One region of the Peribacillus sp. V2I11 genome, then DNA from elsewhere that is predicted to be linked to it. Evidence: predicted binding sites of a transcription regulator. Region 1 holds the regulator's gene; the other holds the start of a gene.
What was found. The regulator LexA, encoded in region 1, represses DNA repair genes until DNA is damaged. The targets are predictions, from matches to a motif close to CGAACATATGTTCG.
Positions count from the first base shown of each region.

Region 1 (3,430 bases):
ACGATGGCTTATGAAAATGGAAATGAATAAGCCAAGACCTAAAGCGATGCTTGGGATGAATTTAGGAGGAACATGAAACATGACCTTTATAAGTTGAGTAAGAATCATGATGGTAGGAATGGCTATCACTGCATCCCAAAAGTTTGTATGGATGGTTGGGAAGTCCATAATTTCACCACCTTAACATGAAAGTTTTTAAAATTAATTTTTACTATTTATCAAGGTTTTATACCATAATATATGAATACATATTTAAAAATTATTTATTGAAAGGTTATCAAAATAAAATCCATAAATCTATATTATATCGATTGACGGCTTTCCTGTTTGGAAGGGGAGAATGGTTTTAATAAAACGCGGAGCGAGCCACTTTTCCGAACATTTTTTGTTGGACAAGCTGTAACCTTTCCCATATTTTAGAATACGATAAGAATAAAGATAAACAGTGAAAAAATAAAGTGATTCTAATAATTGGAGGTTCTAATGAGCAAGGAAAAGTTTATTAAGCATATTGCTCCTTATGCCCAGAAAATTCAAAAGGAATTTAAAATTTTACCTTCTGTTGTCATTGCACAAGCTTGCTTGGAGAGTGGATATGGGACAAGCTTATTAGCAAATCAAGGGAAAAATATATTTGGTACAAAAGGTGACTTTAAGGGCGAGTCTGTCATTATTCAAACAATGGAATATGTCAACGGTGTGCCCGTTCAAGTATGGAACAAATTTAGAAAATACCCAACTTGGGAAGTAAGTCTTCGAGATCTTGCCAATCTATATGTAAAGGGAACTTCGTGGAATAGAAGTCTCTATACAGCTGTCATTGGAGAAAAAGATTACAAAAAAGCACTCAAAGCAATATTCGATGCGGGTTACGCCTCGGACCCGAAATATATAGAAAAACTGGTGAGCCTAATTGAAACAAGTGATTTAACTAAATATGATGCAAGCACCGAAGAGGTTTATCATATTGTCAAAAAGGGGGATTCAGTCTCTGGGCTTGCAAAGGCATATGGTTCTACACAAGTGCAGATTCAACAGTGGAATGACTTGGTCGATCTAACCTAATTAAAGTGAACCAAAGATTAAGAGTGAAATGAATTTTAACTGGGAGCGGTATTTTACCGCTCTCCTTTTTTATTTGAAATAGTTTTTTTAAAAGTACATATATCAAGACAGGCGATAGTATACCTTTCATCCGTTATAAAGGATGTTAATATTCCATGAAAACTTGATTCTATTAAAAAATATCTCAAAATCTACTCTTCCATATGCATATTGAGAGAATTTGGGACATAAATTAAACAAACAAAAAAAGCGCGGTTAGCGCTTTTAGTGTATTTGCCTATATAAGCCGATTACTTTTCCAAGTATCGAAACATCTCGTAAAATAATTGGTTCCATATTTGAGTTCTCAGGCTGAAGCCTTATGTAATCCGGTTCCTTAAAGAATCGTTTTACAGTGGCTTCATCATCTTCCGTCATGGCCACGACGATATCTCCATTATTGGCACTGCTTTGTTGTTTCACGATGACATAATCCCCATCATGAATTCCTGCTTCGATCATACTTTCACCCATGATTTCCAGCATGAATACATGGTCATCATGTGGAACCATGCTTTCAGGAAGCGGAAAGTATTCTTCTATGTTCTCAATGGCCGTTATAGGCATGCCCGCTGTTACCTTTCCAAGTAACGGCACGTTCACGACATTGGCTTTGGGAATACTGTTCGCTTCCTCCGAATTCATTATTTCAATGGCCCTTGGCTTGGTCGGGTCACGTCTAATCAGGCCCTTACTTTCCAGGCGGGATAAATGTCCGTGTACTGTTGAACTTGATGCAAGTCCCACAGCTTCGCCAATCTCCCTTACGGAAGGTGGATACCCTTTTTGGCGGACCTCTTCTTTAATGAAATCAAGAATATCTTGCTGCCGTTTTGATAGTTTAGTCATTAGTGCACCTCTTCCCCAATGTTCTTTGCTACATTATAGCATGGCCCCCAACTCTATACAAACATAAGTTCGAATTTAGTTGTTGACTGAAACAAATGTTCGTATTATAATTTAACCATAACATACGAACGAACATTCGCTTTGGAGGGATAATTATGAAAAAATTATACAAAAATTATATTTATACGATTCTATTAGCGGGATCAGTATTCATCTTTTCAATTTTATTCTCTTGTACATTGAACAATGATCAAAAAAAAGATTTCCTTTCTATAGAAGTAAGTGAAGGTGACACCCTATGGGGAATTGCCGAAGAGTATGAAGAAGCAAATTTGACAAAAAAAGAATTCATTGGTTGGATAGAAGAGCATAATGGAGTCAGGGCGGATTCTATTAAAACTGGTCAAGTCATCGTCATACCGGTTAAAGAGGAAGAACTTGTCCAGAATTTGGCCAGTGAGCAGTAAGTAGTGAAGGTAGGGTATTATGAAGGCGGTAATCTATTGTAGGGTCAGCACAGAAAAAGAGTCACAGGAAACATCATTGGCAAGGCAGGAAGATGAATTAGTCAAATTGGCGGAAAAGATGGATGTGGAAGTTGTTTCCATTATAAAAGAACAGGCAAGTGGTTATGAGTTGAATCGGGATGGAATTTTTGACATGCTCGAACTATTTAAAACCAAAGAAGCTGAAGTACTATTAATCCAGGACGAAACAAGACTGGGAAGAGGGAATGCCAAAATAGCCCTTTTCCATTTCATCCTTAAAGAAGATGTGAAAATTTATACGCTCTCACACGATGGAGAGCTTGAGTTATCGGATTCGGATGCCATGGTCATCCAGATAGTCGGTATTGTAGAAGAATATCAAAGGAAACTACATAATCTTAAAATAAAGCGCGGGATGATAAGAGCCGTTGAAAAAGGGTACCGTCCTCAAAAAAACCTTCAGAATCAAAGGAACTCCACTGGAAGGGACCGTATGGAGATTCCTATTGAAGAAATTATTAAACTTCGGGCCAATGGATTGACATTCTCAGAAATCGCAGCCACATTAAGGGGCTTTGGATACAATGTATCTAAGGCTACTGTGAACAGGCGTTTTCTCGAACATCAAATGAATACAAAGGAAAGTAAATCATAGAACTTGTAATTTCGCTTTTTTTTTAATACCATGACAGTATCCGCAGATTATGAAGGAGCGAAATTATGTTATCAAAAGAAAAAATAGCCCGTATTAATGAACTTTCTAAAAAGGCAAAGGCTGAAGGTTTGACGGAAGTTGAGGCGAAAGAGCAAACCCAATTGAGAAGTGAGTATTTGGAAACATTCAGAAAGTCCATGTCCGATACGTTGGAGCATGTGAAAGTCGTGGATCCAGAAGGTAATGACGTCACTCCTCAAAAGATAAAAAATATAAAAGAAAAAAGAAATTTACATTAATGCTTGGATTCTTCTGAAGGGACATTCCAATTGAG
Region 1 is NZ_JAUSYW010000001.1:393,330-396,759, reverse strand. It holds gene QFZ73_RS01860 (hypothetical protein) at 1-168, opposite strand, end outside; gene QFZ73_RS01855 (glucosaminidase domain-containing protein) at 484-1,065, shown strand; gene lexA (transcriptional repressor LexA) at 1,330-1,953, opposite strand; gene yneA (cell division suppressor protein YneA) at 2,109-2,420, shown strand; gene QFZ73_RS01840 (YneB family resolvase-like protein) at 2,440-3,096, shown strand; gene QFZ73_RS01835 (DUF896 domain-containing protein) at 3,162-3,395, shown strand.

Region 2 (3,430 bases), 170 kb from region 1:
ATCGTTTTGGTTGATCTAGATTTAATGTACGGTCAATCTTGGATTGCCATCGTTATCATAAGTCGCGAGTTTGCAGTCACCGGATTGCGTCTGGTGTTAGCGGGTACAGGGGAAGTGGTTGCAGCGAACCAGCTTGGTAAAATTAAAACATGGGCACAAATTGTTTCTATTTCGGCATTATTGCTGCATAACCTTCCTTTTGCCCTCATTTCACTTCCATTTGCTAATATCGCATTATGGATTGCATTAATCTTTACAATCTGGTCAGGTTTGGATTATTTTATAAAAAACAAAGAAGTATTTGTTAATTCAAAGTAAAACGAATGGTGGTTTTGAAAAGATGGATGCAGAAATCATTGCAGTGGGCTCAGAGCTTCTTTTAGGACAAATCAATAACACTAATGGAAGATTCTTATCGCAGCAGTTTGCGGAAATGGGGATCAACGTTTTTTACCATACTGTGGTCGGGGATAACGACCGCCGATTACAACAAGCTATAGAAATCGCTGAATCGAGGGCGAACTTGATTGTCTTTACCGGTGGACTTGGTCCTACCAAAGATGATTTAACGAAAGAAACGATTGCTCGCCATATAGGGAAAAAGCTCGTTTTTAATGATGAAGCTTTGCAATCCATTGAAGCTTACTTTCAAAAACGGGAACGGCCGATGACGGAAAACAACAAAAAGCAGGCCCTTGTCTTAGAAGGCAGTGAAGTGTTGGCAAACGATCATGGCATGGCACCGGGAATGGTCTTGTCCAAATCTGGGATTACATATATGCTTCTACCTGGTCCACCAAGTGAAATGGAGCCAATGTTTTTAAGTTATGGTTATGAAAAGATCATGAATAAATTGGAAAAGCATGAACGGATCGATTCCAAGGTTCTTCGGTTCTACGGTATAGGTGAAGCCGAACTGGAAACGGTTATTGAAGATCTCCTTGTCAATCAAACGAATCCGACAATTGCTCCGCTGGCAGCCGAAGGGGAAGTGACGTTAAGGATCACCGCTAAAGACTCTTCTAAAGAAAAATGCGAAGAGCTTATTCTAGAAGCGGAAAAAGAAATTCTCAGCAGGGTCGGTAAGTTCCACTATGGAAGTGATAATACTTCGCTAATAAAGGAACTTGTAAAAGAATTAACGGTCCGCAAGCTTTCAATCGCGGCAGCTGAAAGCTTGACCGGAGGGATGTTCCAAGAACAGCTGACAACCATCCCGGGTGCCGGTAAAGTATTCAAAGGCGGAATTGTCTGCTATACGAATGATGCGAAGTCGAATGTCCTCGGCGTCAGTGATGATACGATATCTGAGCATGGGGTGGTCAGTGGTGAGTGTGCAATGGAAATGGCCTCTAATGTCCGGAGCAAGCTCGATGCGGATGTAGGCATAAGCTTTACGGGTGTTGCAGGGCCGGATGAACAAGAAGGAAAGCCTGTAGGGACAGTATTTATTGGCATTTCCTATCGGGATGGGAACACTCATTTCAAGGAGTTGAATCTTTCCGGAAGCAGGGCGCAAAACCGTATTCGGAGTGTGAAGTACGGCTGTCACTACCTATTAAGGGATTTATAATCGCTAAAAGCAGGGCTTTTTACAGCTCTGCTTTTTATTTGGTCTGAGAAGTTTGTTTCTTGAAAAATAGGGAAAAAAGAAAAAAGTTAATTCAATGAAAATGTTTTTTTTAGGGAGTAAGTGAAATGAAATGGGGTTTTCCTTATGATAAAACGCTTTTTTACAAAGAATATCCCGACAGAAAAAACGAATGAATGTTCGACTTTTTGCTTGGCAAAATAGTAAAAAGAGTATATAGTAAAGATAGGTTTTGAGACAGGATACAAACCTTGATCTCAAATAATTGCTAACGTAAGTACACCTTTAATCGGACAGCCGATTATTTGAATATAGAGGAGGAAATTGAGTGAGTGATCGTCAAGCGGCTTTAGATATGGCGTTAAAACAAATTGAAAAACAATTTGGTAAAGGTTCCATTATGAAACTTGGGGAACAGACTGATCGTAGGATTTCAACGATTTCAAGCGGTTCTTTAGCATTGGACGTAGCATTGGGAGTGGGCGGATATCCAAGAGGCCGGGTCATTGAGATATATGGACCTGAAAGCTCCGGTAAAACGACTGTTGCATTACATGCTATTGCAGAAGTACAAAAGACTGGCGGCACGGCTGCATTCATTGATGCCGAGCATGCCTTAGATCCAGCATATTCAGAAAAACTTGGTGTGAATATCGATGAGTTACTGCTTTCACAGCCTGATACGGGTGAACAAGCCTTAGAGATCGCTGAAGCGTTAGTTCGAAGTGGAGCGGTGGATATCATTGTCATTGACTCGGTGGCAGCACTTGTTCCTAAAGCTGAAATCGAAGGCGAAATGGGAGATTCCCATATGGGTCTTCAAGCCCGGATGATGTCCCAGGCACTAAGAAAACTGTCTGGTGCCATTAATAAATCAAATACCATTGCCATTTTCATTAACCAAGTCCGTGAAAAAATCGGTGTTATGTTTGGGAATCCTGAAACGACTCCGGGAGGCCGGGCATTGAAGTTCTATTCAACTGTTCGTCTGGAAGTGCGCCGTGCGGAACAACTAAAACAAGGAAATGAAATTGTCGGTAATAAAACCAAAATCAAAGTTGTAAAGAACAAGGTTGCTCCACCATTCCGTCAAGCGGAAGTTGACATCATGTATGGTCAAGGGATTTCCCAGGAAGGTGAAATCATCGATATGGGTGCAGATCTTGATATCGTCCTTAAAAGCGGCTCGTGGTATTCATACAATGAAGAGCGTGTCGGACAAGGCCGCGAAAATGCGAAGCTGTTCTTGAAAGAAAATCAGGATATCGCTCAGGAAATTTCTCAGAAAATCAGAGATCACTATAATCTCGATGGAGAGCATGAATTACCACCAGAAGAAAATGAACCAGAAGAGCATTTTGAATTGCTTGATTAATGGTATTTGGAAAAGGCCTAAGCTTGTTCGCTTAGGCCTTTTCAATATATTTTGAGAAAGTGCGAAATTTTGAGAGGATTAAATGGCAATGAAATCAGATTTAAAGACTTCTTCCATAATGAATGCTGTACATTATGATGGTTGATATTAAGAAAACTTGAATAATCATTGATACATAAGGGACAAACGCTTGACAATAAAAATTCTCAACTATACAATTAATATGTATATTTTACAATTTTTCAAACTAAAATTTTGAAAATTAAGTGCTGTATATTGAATTTATGTGCAATGTACTTGCCGACAGTTCAACATTTTATGTAAAAAGTTCATAGCAAGGGGAGGTGAAACGATGGAACCCATGACAATCATCTTCACTTTGCTTGGCCTAATCGTCGGTGCAGTTGTTGGTTATTTTATTCACAAATCAAAATTTGAGAGTAAAATAGCAGGGGCAAAGGGCT
Region 2 is NZ_JAUSYW010000001.1:564,847-568,276, reverse strand. It holds gene pgsA (CDP-diacylglycerol--glycerol-3-phosphate 3-phosphatidyltransferase) at 1-318, shown strand, start outside; gene QFZ73_RS02675 (competence/damage-inducible protein A) at 341-1,573, shown strand; gene recA (recombinase RecA) at 1,920-2,966, shown strand; gene rny (ribonuclease Y) at 3,319-3,430, shown strand, end outside.
Region 2: recA (recombinase RecA) is a predicted target of LexA. The motif match lies at 1,761-1,774, and genes of this name have one in related genera.